DNA from 4 places in the Streptomyces sp. NPDC025833 genome. Region 4 is predicted to be linked to each of the others. Evidence: riboswitches for the same ligand, from Rfam matches in the RefSeq annotation. Region 4 holds a riboswitch; each other region holds the start of a gene.

What was found. Region 4 has a riboswitch for cobalamin ahead of ACZ4K2_RS32215 (cobalamin biosynthesis protein). Riboswitches for the same ligand answer to the same signal wherever they lie in the genome.
Region 1: linked by a shared signal. The riboswitch ahead of ACZ4K2_RS26625 ((2Fe-2S) ferredoxin domain-containing protein) and the one ahead of ACZ4K2_RS32215 (cobalamin biosynthesis protein) in region 4 are both predicted to bind cobalamin.
Region 2: linked by a shared signal. The riboswitch ahead of ACZ4K2_RS02910 (energy-coupling factor ABC transporter permease) and the one ahead of ACZ4K2_RS32215 (cobalamin biosynthesis protein) in region 4 are both predicted to bind cobalamin.
Region 3: linked by a shared signal. The riboswitch ahead of ACZ4K2_RS17405 (ribonucleoside-diphosphate reductase subunit alpha) and the one ahead of ACZ4K2_RS32215 (cobalamin biosynthesis protein) in region 4 are both predicted to bind cobalamin.

Annotation. Positions count from the first base shown of each region.
Region 1 is NZ_JBVHNF010000015.1:165,139-168,534, reverse strand. It holds gene ACZ4K2_RS26640 (amidohydrolase family protein) at 1-81, opposite strand, end outside; gene ACZ4K2_RS26635 (NAD(P)-dependent oxidoreductase) at 78-965, opposite strand; gene ACZ4K2_RS26630 (antibiotic biosynthesis monooxygenase family protein) at 962-1,300, opposite strand; cobalamin riboswitch at 1,785-1,906, shown strand; gene ACZ4K2_RS26625 ((2Fe-2S) ferredoxin domain-containing protein) at 1,968-2,366, shown strand; gene ACZ4K2_RS26620 (enoyl-CoA hydratase/isomerase family protein) at 2,522-3,396, shown strand, end outside.
Region 2 is NZ_JBVHNF010000002.1:43,939-47,334, reverse strand. It holds gene cbiQ (cobalt ECF transporter T component CbiQ) at 1-568, opposite strand, end outside; gene ACZ4K2_RS02915 (energy-coupling factor ABC transporter substrate-binding protein) at 575-955, opposite strand; gene ACZ4K2_RS02910 (energy-coupling factor ABC transporter permease) at 952-1,653, opposite strand; cobalamin riboswitch at 1,684-1,867, opposite strand; gene ACZ4K2_RS02905 (hypothetical protein) at 1,997-2,455, opposite strand; gene ACZ4K2_RS02900 (SpoIIE family protein phosphatase) at 2,560-3,396, opposite strand, start outside.
Region 3 is NZ_JBVHNF010000009.1:74,660-78,055, forward strand. It holds gene ACZ4K2_RS17395 (DUF3311 domain-containing protein) at 1-39, shown strand, start outside; gene mctP (monocarboxylate uptake permease MctP) at 36-1,664, shown strand; cobalamin riboswitch at 2,066-2,202, shown strand; gene ACZ4K2_RS17405 (ribonucleoside-diphosphate reductase subunit alpha) at 2,328-3,396, shown strand, end outside.
Region 4 is NZ_JBVHNF010000022.1:84,360-87,755, forward strand. It holds gene ACZ4K2_RS32210 (cobyric acid synthase) at 1-1,016, opposite strand, end outside; gene ACZ4K2_RS32215 (cobalamin biosynthesis protein) at 1,013-1,957, opposite strand; cobalamin riboswitch at 2,058-2,198, opposite strand; gene ACZ4K2_RS32220 (hypothetical protein) at 2,331-2,558, opposite strand; gene ACZ4K2_RS32225 (inorganic phosphate transporter) at 2,596-3,396, opposite strand, start outside.

The DNA.
Region 1 (3,396 bases), on a different contig from region 4:
GACGTCGGTGAGGCTCGGGGGCATGGGGAAGCGCTCGGCCGCTTCCGGCGGGGACAGGTGCCCGTGGATGTCGATGATCACGTATCGGTTCCCGGTCTCGGTGTCAGTGCGCGGGTGACGGCGGCACAGTCCTGGTCGCCCAGCCCTTGCTCGGTGGCGCGGACGTGGGTCTCCGCCGCGGCGGTCGCCAGCGGCAGGCTCAGGCCGGCTGCCGCCGCCTGCTTGGTAGCGAGCATGAGGTCTTTCGCCATCAGCCGCAGCCGGAAGTCCGGCTCGTCGAAGCGGCCCGAGGCCAGGCGCCGGGACTTGAACGCCATGACCGGCGAGGCGAATCCGGTGCCCGCGATCGTCTTGAGGACCTGCTGCCGGTCGAGTCCGCAGGCGCCCGCCAGCTCGGTCGCCTCGGCCAGCGCCTGCACCTCGATGCCCATCAGCAGGTTGAGGAGCAGCTTCATCCGCATGCCGGAGCCGAGTGCGCCCAGATGGACGACTTCCTTGCCCAGGTTCTCCAGCAGCGGGCGGGCGGCCTTGAACGCCGTCTCGTCGCCGCCGAGGAAGAGGCGCAGCTCCCCGTCACGGGCGTGGTCGCGGTTGCCGAGCATGCCCATGTCCAGGACCTGGGGGACGTCCCCGGTCATCTGGACGACCTCCTCGGGGGCGACGGTGCTGGCGCAGAGCAGGACACCCGGGTACGGGCCCGCGGCCAGCACTCCGTCCGGTCCGCGCAGCACCGAGCCGAGGGCCTCGCCGTCGGCCACCGCGCAGATGACGGCCTTCGTGCCCGCGACGGCTTCGGCGGGGTGGGCGGCGAGGTGGGCGCCCGCCTCGACGAGCGGCGCGGCCCGGTCCGGAGTGCGGTTCCAGACCCTGACCCCGATGCCCTCTTCGAGCAGGCGGCGGGCCAGCCCGGCGCCCATGGCACCGAGGCCGAGCACGGCGACGGGACCGAGGTCGGCGCGCGTCACGACGCCGCCCCCTTCGTCTCCTTGACGACCCGGAAGCGCAACGACTGCCTCTGGTCGACGAACTCGCGCAGCGGGGCCACCATCTGCTGGTGCTCCTCGCTCTGCTGCCAGGCGAAGAAGGCGTCGGCCGACTCCCATTCGCTGGTGATCACCCACTGCCGGGAGTCGTCGGCGGGTGCGCCGAGCCGCTCGACGATGTGGCCGGGGGTGCCGGAGACGGACTTCCGCAGTTGCTCGTACAGCTCCAGGAAGCCCTGCTCCCCGCCCTCGATCACGCGGACCGCGAAGACGACGTTCAGCTTTTCCGTCGTCCCGGACTGATGGTTGGTGCCCATGTCTCCTCCTGGGTGAGATCCGGTGGGACACGACTCCCACGGACTCATGTCGCCCGTACGGCCGCAACTCCGAATGGGGGAGGGGCCGGTGCGCACAAGGGGTGCACGCTCCGCGATTAGCCGTTCCGGGTGAGTTACGGCCCGGCCCGTGACAGCGGCGGCCGGACTCGGCCGGTCCGGCCCGGACGCGTGGGTTCCGCTGACCCGTTCGAGTGATGGCCGTGGCTTCGCCGGGTCTCTTCGGATCTCGCCGGACACAGGCGGTCCTCGGCCCCGGAGCCGACGCCCGGCCGGCCCCCGCGGGCGTCGGCCATCGCCCGGATCCGCGCCCGTGCGAGCCTCCGCGCACCGCGCCGGACGCCGGCGGGCGGGGCGAACACGCCGCGCCCGCGCACGGGGTAGGGCACCGGCCGGCCGGGGGCGCCCCGGGCCCCCACCGGCGCTGATGACATGATGGTCGGCGACGTAGGGCGACGGCGGTCCGAGGAAGCCGGTGAGAATCCGGCGCGGTCCCGCCACTGTGACCGGTGAGCGAGTTCCGGCAGGCCACCGCCCCCGGCCGGGGCGGGAAGGCGGGGCGGGCGGCGACCCGGGAGCCAGGAGACTCACGCGGTCGCCTCCTCACGGAACACCGGGGCGGATCTCCCCGGGAGGGGAGTGGCGCGACATGGCCGAACGGATCGCGGACGAGGAACCGGGCGGGGGCGGGCGGCGCGGCGGACCGGCGCCGTGCCGGGTCGTGGTGTGCCGGGACTGCTGCTGCGGCAGCCCCAAGGTGCCCGGGGTCGACCACGCCGGACAGACCGCGCGCCTGCGGGCGGAGGTGCCGGTGCGGATCTCCGAGTGCCTCGACGTCTGCGACCAGGCCAACGTCCTCGTCGTACAGCCCTCCGCCGCGGGCCGGGCCGCCGGTGCGCGGCCGGTGTGGCTCGGGCTCGTCAACGACCCGGACGCGACCGAGGACGTCATCACCTGGGTGCACGCGGGCGGCCCCGGCGTCGCTCCCCGGCCCGACATCCTCGACCTGTACGCCTTCACCCCGCCGCACCGCCGTGCGGGGACCTGACCCGGCGGGCCCGGCAGCACACCGACGCCTCCCCACCGCCCCCGGGAAGACCGTCGATCACCGACCGTCCGCCCCTCGCGGGAACACCGAAACCCGGAAGGAACCAACGAGATCATGCGCGTCAACGTGGCCCGCGCCCTCACGGAGGCACGCGGATGACCGGCACCGAGGAACCCGTCCTCCTGCACACCGCCGGCCGGTCCGCCCGCATCACGCTCAACCGGCCCAGGGCGCTCAACGCCCTGAACCACGACATGGTCCGCCGGATCGACGCGGCCCTGACCGCGTGGGAGCACGACCCGGCCGTGGAGACCGTCGTCCTCACCGGCGCGGGGGAGCGCGGCCTGTGCGCGGGCGGCGACATCCGGGCCGTGCACGACGACGCCCGGGACGGCGACGGCACCGCCTCGGCCGCGTTCTGGCGCGACGAGTACCGCCTCAACGCCCGGATCGCCCGCTACCCCAAGCCGTACGTCGCGGTCATGGACGGCATCGTCATGGGCGGCGGGGTCGGCGTCTCCGCGCACGGCGGCGTCCGGATCGTCACCGAGCGCTCGCGGATCGCCATGCCCGAGACCGGCATCGGCTTCGTCCCCGACGTCGGCGGCACCCACCTGCTCGGCCTCGCCCCCGGTGAACTCGGCACCCACCTCGCGCTGACCGGCGCGCAGATCGGCGCCGGTGACGCCCTGCTGTGCGGCCTCGCCGACCACTACGTGCCCTCCGCGGCCCTCGGTGCCCTCGTCGACGACCTGGCCGGGATGCCGGTACGGGGCGCCCTCGCCCGCCACGAACAGCCGCCGCCCGCGGGCCGGCCGGCCGAGGGGCGCGCGTGGATCGACGCCTGCTACACCGCCGCGACGGTCGAGGAGATCGTCCAGCGGCTGCTCGCCCACGGGGACCCCGAGGCCGAGGAGGCGGCCGAGACCCTGCTCGGCCGGTCGCCCACCTCCCTCAAGGTCACCCTGGAGGCGATCCGCCGCGCCCGGCGCCTCGGCTCGCTGGAGCGCGTCCTCGACCAGGAGTACCG
Region 2 (3,396 bases), on a different contig from region 4:
AGGCGACGGCGCCGAGTCCGGCCAGGGAGCGCCAGGCGGCGGCCCGGGTGGTGTGGCCGAGCCGGGCCGCCTGCGCCTCGCGGATCCGGCGGACCGAGTCCAGGAGGAGGAAGCTCATCCGGTACATCACCATCGCGACGTCCACGACGGGGGCGGGCACACCGGCCCGCAGCAGGCACGGCAGCAGGTCGGACATCGGGGTGGTGAACGCGAACAGCAGGAGCCCCAGGGAGGCGGCCGAGGTGCGCAGCAGCACTTCCCCGGCGCGCACCGGGCCGCCCTCGGCCGGCCCGACGAACGCGCCGGGGCCGCCGATCCGGACCAGCAGGGTCGCCGCTCCGGTCAGGCAGAAGCCCAGCGGCACGCGGTAGGCCCGCCACAGCCGGCGGCCGGGGACCCCGGCGGGGCCCAGGAGCACGCCGAGCGTGGTCACCAGGACGAGGGCCCCGCCGGGCCACGGTGGCAGCAGGACCGCGAGGGCGGTGAGCCCGAGCCCCAGCACGGCCTTGTCCACGGGGTGGCGGCGGCGCCAGCGACTGCCGTACGCCGCCGCGTCGATCGGTAGCACGCCGGGTCAGGTCCGTTCGGCCGGGGAATCACCCGCGGGTGCGGCGGGGTGCCGGGGCTCCTCCGCACCGTGCGCGGCGGCCACGGCCCGCTGTTCGCCCTGGCGCCGCCCTCGGCGCAGTCCGAAGTAGTACGCGAGGACGCCGGCGCCGAGGGCGGCCTGCACCGCGAAGAGCGCCGACTCGATCTCCCCGGACGGGGGTTCGTACAGCGGGGAGAACCACGGCTTGTAGTCCGGCTCGATCTCCGTGATCGCCGTCTGCGCCTCGGTGTCGGCGCCCGTGAAGGGCTCCTTCTTGTGGTCGCCCAGTCCGAGCGCGAGGGGGAGGACCGCCAGCGCGGCCACGGCGAGCAGCAGAAGCGCGTTGATCTTCGTGTTCCGGCTCATCGGGCCACCGCCTCCGTCTTCGTAGCGCTCCGGCGGCCGGGGACCAGTACGCCGAGCCGGGTCAGCTCGCCCTTGCTGGACTGCACCAGCAGCCGCATGACGAGCACCGTGAGCAGGCCCTCGCTGACCGCGAGCGGGATCTGTGTGACGGCGAAGATGGAACCGAACTTGCCCAGCGCGCCGAGGAATCCGCTGCCGGGGTCGGGGAACGCCAGGGCCAGCTGCACGCTGGTGACGCAGTAGGTGGACAGGTCGGCGACGAACGCGCCGCAGAAGACGGTGACCGCCAGGGGCGCGTCGAAGCGCCGGAGCAGCCGGTAGACGGCGTACCCCGCCCAGGGGCCGGCGATCGCCATGGAGAAGACGTTGGCCCCGAGCGTGGTCAGGCCGCCGTGGGCGAGCAACAGGGCCTGGAACAACAGGGTGATGGTGCCCAGCACCGTCATGACCGGTGGGCGGAACAGGATGGCGCCCAGGCCGGTGCCGGTGGGGTGCGAGCAGCTCCCGGTCACCGACGGCAGCTTCAGGGCGGACAGGACGAAGGTGAACGCTCCGGACGCGCCGAGGAGCAGGGTGCTCTCGGGATGCGCCCTGACCTCGCGGCTGAGTGAGCGGACTCCGTGGACGACGAACGGCGCGGACGCGACGCCCCAGGCGACGGCGTGCGCCGGAGGCAGGAAGCCCTCGGCTATGTGCATGGCTCGGCAGACCCTCTCCAGCACCTCGTGGATGGTTGACGCGCCTCGGCCGGTCTCCTGGCTTACGGGTACCACCGTCCAGTGCTCCGCCTTCCCGGGTCCGAGGACCCAGTGGCTGCCCGCGAGGGCCGGAGCCGGACTTCCCGATCACAGTGGCGAGGGCCGCACCGGCATCACACCGAATTTCCCGTTCACCAAGGCACGGTGACAGTAATGCTGCGATCTCGCCGATGGCAAGCGGCGGTCCGCCGGGCAGGGGGGCGCACCACGGCTCACGCCCGTCACCGTGGGATCGCCGCGACGAGCCGGCGCGCGCCCGGAGCGCCCCTGCCGCTCCGCCGCGTCAGCGGTTGTTCGCGTTCGGCCGGGAGGTGGTCTTGCGCGCCGGCCGGTGGATGAGGTCGTCGTCGCCCTCCCGGCGGGGTACGTAGGAGAAGCCCTCCTCGGTGTCGGGGTCGTAGTGCACCACGGCCCCCTGCTCCGCCAGCATCCGCTTCCACGACCTGAGCCGGTCCCGGTCGTTGTCGGTCAGCTCGCGCCCGTCCCGCAGCCGCGCCTCGACGCGGAGCATCGCGACCGGGTACTTCCAGCGGTGCCGCTCCTTGACCTCCCACGGGATCAGGTCGTCGTCGCGGGTGATACGCCGGTCGAGCCCCCGGCGCCGGCGGAAGTTGCCCCACATGGAGGAGACGGTCTCGATGCCGTACTTGCGCCGGTACTCGTCGATCATCCACTGGTACGTCCTGCCTTCCTCGAACCAGCGGATCACCTCCTGCTCGTTCTGGATCTTCCTCTTCGCCATGGGCTCGTCCTGTCGGCTTCCGGTCTCTGTTGATCTTGGAATCCGTCACACTTGCACGCGTGGCGGTGTGCGTCAACCCCGCCGCGGGACGGCGGCGCGCCCGCTCACAGCTTGAGGCTGAACCAGGTCGTCTTCCCCTCGTCGGTCGGCCGCACCCCCCAGTCGTCGGCGAGGGTGCGCACGAGCAGCAGGCCGCGCCCGGACTCCTCGTCCCGCGCCGCGAGACGTGGCTGCGGCAGGTGCAGGCTGCGGTCGCTGACCTCCACGGTGAGATCGGTGTCGGTGCGGCACACGTGGACCCCGAGGGGGCCCTGGGCGTGCTGCACGGCGTTGGTGAGCACCTCGGAGAGCAGCAGGAGCGCGTCGTCCGTCGCCCCCGCGCACCCCCAGGCGCCCAGCGCCTTGTCGAGGAACTCACGGCCAAATGGCACGGACCGCGGGGTCGCGGGCAGCTCGGTGGTGGCCGTGGCGAGCGGAGCCGCGGGGAGCTGGACCAGCAGCAGGGTCACGTCGTCGTGGCCGTCGGCGTCGGGCAGCAGCGCCGACAGGACGTGGTCGGCGGCGGACTCGAGGTCGAGCGCCGCGCTCGGCAGCTCGTCCAGGGTGCTGACGAGCTGGTCGAGCTTGTCCTCGATGTCGGTGCCGGGAGTCTCCACCAGACCGTCGGTGTAGAGCACGAGGGTGGCGCCGGGCTCGATGGTGCCGCAGCACTGCTCGTAGATGACCCCGCCGACGCCGAGCGGGGCGTTCACGGGGGCCGCGAGCGTCCGGGTGGGCGCGCCGGGAGCGGCGACCAGCACCGGGAGGTGACCGGCGGAGCACACGGTCACCTCGCCCGCGTCGGCGGCGATCACCAGGTAGCAGCAGGTGACCAGTTGGTCGGGGACGTCCAGGTCGGCGACGACGGTGTCCATCGCCTGCATCAGCTGCCGCGGCTGCAA
Region 3 (3,396 bases), on a different contig from region 4:
CGCGCCCGCGGGACCGCGACCGGGGGTGCGGCGAAGTGAAGGACGGCGTCAACGGCGTCGCGCTCGGCGTCTTCATCTTCTTCTTCCTGTCCGTCACGGTCCTGGGCTTCCTGGCCGCGCGCTGGCGCAGGGCCGACAACGAGCACTCCCTGGACGAATGGGGCCTGGGCGGAAGGTCGTTCGGCACCTGGATCACCTGGTTCCTGCTCGGCGGCGACCTGTACACGGCGTACACCTTCGTCGCCGTACCCGCGGCGATCTACGCGGCGGGCGCGGCGGGCTTCTTCGCGGTGCCGTACACGATCCTGGTGTACCCGCTGATCTTCACCTTCCTGCCCCGCCTCTGGTCGGTCTCGCACCGCCACGGGTACGTCACCACCTCCGACTTCGTGCGCGGCCGGTTCGGCTCGAAGGGCCTGTCGCTGGCGGTCGCGGTGACCGGCATCCTCGCGACGATGCCGTACATCGCGCTCCAGCTCGTCGGCATCCAGGCGGTGCTGGACGTGATGGGCGTCGGCGGCGGTGAGAACACCAACTGGTTCGTGAAGGACCTGCCGTTGCTCATCGCCTTCGGTGTGCTGGCCGCCTACACGTACTCCTCCGGTCTGCGCGCGCCCGCGCTGATCGCGTTCGTCAAGGACGCCCTGATCTACATCGTCATCGTGGTGGCGATCATCTACATCCCGATCAAGCTGGGCGGCTTCGACGACGTCTTCGCCAAGGCGTCCGACGCGTTCAGCCAGGTCAACCCGGCCACCGGCAAGCCGCGTGGCGCGCTCGCCCCGCCGGAGACCGGCCAGTGGACGTACGCCACGCTGGCGCTCGGCTCCGCGCTGGCGCTGTTCATGTACCCGCACTCGATCACCGCGACCCTGTCGTCCAAGAGCCGTGAGGTGATCCGCCGCAACACCACGATCCTGCCGCTGTACTCCCTGATGCTGGGCCTGCTGGCGCTGCTGGGGTTCATGGCGATCGCGGCCGGGGTGAAGGTGAGCAACGGGCAGCTCGCCATTCCGCAGCTCTTCGAGGACATGTTCCCGGACTGGTTCGCGGGCGTGGCGTTCGCCGCGATCGGCATCGGCGCCCTGGTGCCGGCCGCGATCATGTCCATCGCCGCGGCCAACCTCTTCACCCGCAACATCTACAAGGACTTCATCAAGCCGGACGCGACGACCGAGCAGGAGACCAAGGTCTCCAAGCTGGTGTCGCTGCTGGTGAAGGTGGGCGCCCTGGTCTTCGTGCTCACCATGGACAAGACCGTCGCCATCAACTTCCAGCTGCTGGGCGGCATCTGGATCCTGCAGACCTTCCCGGCCCTGGTCGGCGGCCTGTTCACCCGCTGGTTCCACCGCTGGGCGCTGCTGGCCGGCTGGGCGGTCGGCATGGTCTACGGCACGGCCGCGGCGTACGGGGTCGCCTCCCCGACGCAGAAGCACTTCGGCGGCAGTGCCAAGGAGATCCCCGGCATCGACGAGATCGGCTACATCGGCCTGACGGCGTTCGTCCTGAACGTCCTCGTCACCGTGGTCCTGACCTTCGTCCTGAAGGCCGTGAAGGCCCCCGACGGCATCGACGAGACCACGCCGGAGGACTACACGGCGGACGCCGGTGACGCCGGGGTCCAGCTGGAACTGCCGCCCGCCACCGCGGGCGCCGGCCACTAGGCACACCGGACGACCACCGGGCGACGGGCCGTCGGAGGACATCCGGCGGCCCGTCGCCGTACCCGTACGCGTACCTGTACCCGTCGCCATACCCGCCCCCGCCTCCTGCACCCAGCCCTCAGCCACCACCAGCCACAGCTCTCAGCCCTCAGCCCTCAGCCCTCAGCCCTCAGCCCTCAGTCAGGGCTCCCCCGGGCCCGCTGTGGCGTCGGCGGGCCGCCAAGAGGGCCGGGGGCGGCGGCGGCCGGGAGGGTGCCGTCACGCACGCCGTGAGCGCCTCCACTCCGGTGTGCGCCCGGGCCGGACCGTGCCCGGACGGCGCGGCCCGGCCACGCGCCGTCCGGGCACACGGCTGCCTCCGGGAGCGGAACGACACAACATCTGGGGGTGACGAGACAGCCCGGCACTAGATGTATGCTCGTGCTCGCTGTCGTCGCAGGGGAATCCGGTGCGAATCCGGAACTGTCCCGCAACGGTGTACTCGCGTGCATCCGCACGCCTGTCCAGTCCGAGGACCTGCCGGCAGCCCACCCGTTCGTCCTGTCCGGGTGCGTTGTGACGTCCGGGCCTCGCGGAGTGGGCCGGTGGACGCGGCGCCGTGCGCGCTCGTGGTCACCCCCTGCCCTCCGCCTGGTCCCCGTGCCGAGCGAGGGAGAGCCCCACGTGACCATCGCGCCAGCCGACCCGGCTTCAGTCACCGAACTGAAGACCGACGGTCCCGGTACCGCACTGCTGCGGACCCTGACCGAGCTGACCGCCGATCTGCCCGACGCCGACCCCGGCCGGGTCGCCGCCGCCGCGCTGCGCGGCCGGTCCGCGCGGGCCGACGAGGCCGAGCTGCGGGAGCTGGCCACGGAGGCCGCGGCCGGCCTGATCTCCGAGGACCCCGTCTACTCGAAGCTCGCCGCCCGGCTGCTCACCCTGGCGATCCGGGACGAGGCCGCCTCCCAGGGCGTCACGTCCTTCACCGAGTCCATCGCGGTCGGGCACCGCGAGGGCCTCGTCGCCGACCGCACCGCGGAGTTCGTCCGGCTGCACGCCCGGCGACTCGACGCGCTCGTCGACGGCGCGGCCGACGACCGGTTCGGCTACTTCGGCCTGCGTACCCTGCACAGCCGCTACCTGCTGCGCCACCCGATCACCCGCAAGGTGATCGAGACGCCCCAGCACTTCATGCTGCGCGTGGCGAGCGGCCTGGCCGAGGACGACACCGCCCGGTCCGTGGACGAGGTCGCGGCCCTGTACGGCCTGATGAGCCGCCTGGACTACCTGCCGTCCTCCCCCACGCTGTTCAACTCCGGCACGCGCCACCCGCAGATGTCGTCCTGCTACCTGCTCGACTCCCCGCTGGACGAGCTGGACTCCATCTACGACCGCTACCACCAGGTCGCACGGCTGTCGAAGCACGCCGGCGGCATCGGCCTGTCCTACTCCCGCATCCGCTCGCGCGGTTCGCTGATCCGGGGGACGAACGGGCACTCCAACGGCATCGTGCCGTTCCTCAAGACCCTGGACGCCTCCGTGGCCGCGGTGAACCAGGGCGGGCGGCGCAAGGGTGCCGCCGCGGTCTACCTGGAGACCTGGCACTCCGACATCGAGGAGTTCCTGGAGCTGCGGGACAACACCGGCGAGGACGCCCGCCGCACGCACAACCTGAACCTGGCGCACTGGATCCCGGACGAGTTCATGCGCCGGGTCAACGCCGACGAGCAGTGGTCGCTGTTCTCCCCCG
Region 4 (3,396 bases):
CCCAGCACCGGGCGGCCCTCGGCGGCCCGCCGGGCCAGCGCGTCGGCCAGCCCGCGCTCCCGCAGCCACCGCAGGGCCCGGACGGTCCCGCGCGTGCCCGGGACGATGACGAGGTCGGCGTCGGCCAGTTCCTCCGGCCGGTCCACGAACCGCACCACGACGCCGGGTTCGGCGGCCAGCGCGTCCACATCGGTGAAGTTGGACATGAGCGGGACCGCGCACACGGCGACCCGCAGCACGTCCGCGCCGACCGGGGGAGCGACGGCGGACTCGCGGACGGCACCGCGCAGCGACAGCCGCAGCCCGTCCTCCTCGTCGATGCCCAGCCCGTGCCGGAAGGGCAGCACCCCGTACGTCCGCCGTCCGGTGAGGTCGCGGAGCATGTCCAGCCCGGGCTCCAGGAGGCCGACGTCGCCCCGGAACTTGTTCACCAGGAAGCCGGCGACCAGCTCCTGGTCCTGCGGCGAGAGCAGGGCGACCGTGCCGAAGAAGGAGGCGAAGACGCCCCCGCGGTCGATGTCGCCGACGACGAGCACCGGCAGCCGCGCCCCCCGGGCCACGCCCATGTTGACGATGTCGGTCCGGCGCAGGTTGATCTCCGCCGGGCTCCCGGCCCCCTCGCAGATCACCGCGTCGTGGGTGCTCCGCAGCTCGGCCAGGCAGTCCAGCACCGTGCCGAGCAGCCGCTGCTGGCGCCCGCCGTGGTAGCCGCGCGCGCTCAGCTCGCCCACCGGCTTGCCCAGCAGCACCACCTGGCTGCTCTGCTCGCCGCCGGGCTTGAGCAGCACCGGGTTCATCAGCGCGGTCGGCTCGGCCCGGCAGGCCTGGGCCTGCATGGCCTGGGCCCGGCCGATCTCGGCGCCCTCGCGCGTGACGAACGAGTTGAGGGACATGTTCTGCGCCTTGAACGGCGCCACCCGCACGCCCTGGCGCACCAGCCAGCGGCAGATGCCGGCGGTCACGACGCTCTTGCCCGCGTCGGAGGTGGTGCCGGCGACGAGGAGACCACCGTTCACTTGCCACGTCCCTTCAGGAGTGCGCGCGCGGCGACCGTGGCGCCGAGGGCGAGCAGGCCGACCCGGCGGGAGAGCCGTACCGCCCGGTCGATGTCGGCGGCCCGGACCGGCCGTCCGGCGGCGCCGTTGAGCACGGGGCGGTGCTCGACCCGGCCGCCGTAGGAGAGCGTTCCGCCGAGCCGGACGCCGAGGGCGCCGGCGAAGGACGCCTCGACGGGGCCGGCGTTGGGGCTGGGGTGCCGGCGGGCGTCGGCCCGCCAGGCGCGCAGGGCGCCGCGCGGACCGGGTCCGGCCGCCGCGGCCAGCAGGGCCGTCAGCCGGGCCCCGGGCCAGCCGGCGACGTCGTCGAGACGGGCGGAGGCCCAGCCGTAGCGCCGGTACCGGGGCGACTTGTGGCCCACCATGGCGTCCAGGGTGTTGACCGCGCGGAAGCCGAGGAGGCCCGGGACCCCGGCCACGGCGCCCCAGACGAGCGCGCCGACCACCGCGTCGGAGGTGTTCTCGGCGACCGACTCGACCACGGCGCGGGCGATCCCGTCGGCGTCCAGCGCCTGCGGGTCCCGGCCGCACAGGTGGGGCAGCCGGGCCCGGGCGGCCTCGACGTCCCCGGCCTCCAGGGCGCGCCCGACGGCGCGGGCCTCCCGGGCGAGGGAGGTGCCGCCGACGACGGCCCAGGTGGCGGCGGCGGTCAGCGCGGCGGACGCGGCGGGGGAGGGGCGTACGGCCCGTACGGCCAGCGCGCCGAGCGCCACGGCGCCGCCGGCGCACACGACGGTGTGCAGGGCGCCCCAGCCGCGGTGGTCGTGCCACAGGGCGCTCTCCACGGCTCCGGCCGCCCGGCCGAAGACGGCGACCGGGTGCCCGCGGCGCGGATCGCCGAGGAGGAGGTCGCCGAGGACGCCGGCGGCGGCACCGTACGCGTATGTGCGATCGGCACCCATCGGCTCAGCCGGCCGTGGGCACAGGAGCGGTCCTGGTACGGGTCCTTCGGCAGCCGGGCATGGCGATCTGTGTCCTCACTCAGGGTGTCCGCGCCCTGGTTCGACGTGAATCGGCGGTGAGAGTTCCTGGCTCCCGGGGGTTCTTCCCCGGTGACAGTGGCGGGACCGCGCCGGATTCGCACCGGCTTCCTCTCTTGCCGCCGTACTTGGCGTGGGCAGTCCACCACGCGTTCCGAACAGCCGTCAACTTGCCGTTGACCTGCGGAGGGAGAGTGTGCCCATCCCCACAGCGCCTGCCTGCGGGCATGCCGGAAGCTCCCCTCCTGGTGGCGGAGGGGAGCTTCGGGGGGTGTCCGGCCGCGGCCGGACCGGGTCAGGGCTTGGCGACGATCAGGTGGATGCCGTACGCCACCGCCGCCGCGCAGGCCGCGAAGCAGACGTAGGCGCCGGTGACGGCGAGGCCGGCCGAGCCGCCCCGGGCCGCGGCCTTCTCGCGCCGGGCCAGGCCGTTGATACCGAGGGTGAACAGGGCCACCAGGCCCACCGTGAACACGAGGCTGACGCCGAAGACGGAGCCGATGGCCGACCAGTCGATCTTCATGGGGCTGCTTCCTTGGTAACCGGGGGAGGGGCCGGGGTCAGACGGTGGCGGCCGGCGGGGCGGGTTCGGCGACCCGGACCGGACCGGCGGTCTGCTGCGGGAAGGCGGGGACCGGGTTCTCGGCGACGGTGCCCGCGGGCGGCGGGATCACGGCGGCGATGGCGGTGGTGACCACACCGGCCGGCTCCGCGTCCTCGGCGACGACGTTCGTGTGGTCGACGACCTCGCGGCGGGAGATCTTCCAGATCGCGGCGCTGGCGGCGACCAGGAAGACGGCGACGGCGGCGGTGCCCCAGTCGCCCAGGTCGGTCACGGACTCGGCGGCGGCGCCGACCAGCGCGGCGGCCGGGAGGGTGAGCAGCCAGGCGACGACCATGCGGGTCGCGGTGGACCAGCGGACCACACCGCCCTTGCGGCCGAGGCCCGCGCCCATCACCGAGCCGGAGACGACGTGGGTGGTGGAGAGGGAGAAGCCGAGGTGCGAGGAGGCCAGGATGGCGGTCGCGGCGCTGGTCTGGGCGGCGAAGCCCTGGCGCGGCTCCAGGTCGGTCAGGCCCGTGCCCATGGTGCGGATGATGCGCCAGCCGCCGATGTAGGTGCCGAGCGCGATGGCCAGACCGGCCGAGAGGATCACCCAGGTGGGAGGGTTGGAACCGGGGGCGAGGGAGCCGCCGGTGACCAGGGCCAGGGTGATGATGCCCATCGTCTTCTGGGCGTCGTTGGTGCCGTGGGCGAGGGAGACCAGGCCGGCGGAGGCGATCTGGCCGACGCGGTAGCCCTTGCGGGTGGCCTCGCCCTCGGCGCCGGCGATGCCGTAGGAGAAGCGGGTGGCCAGCAT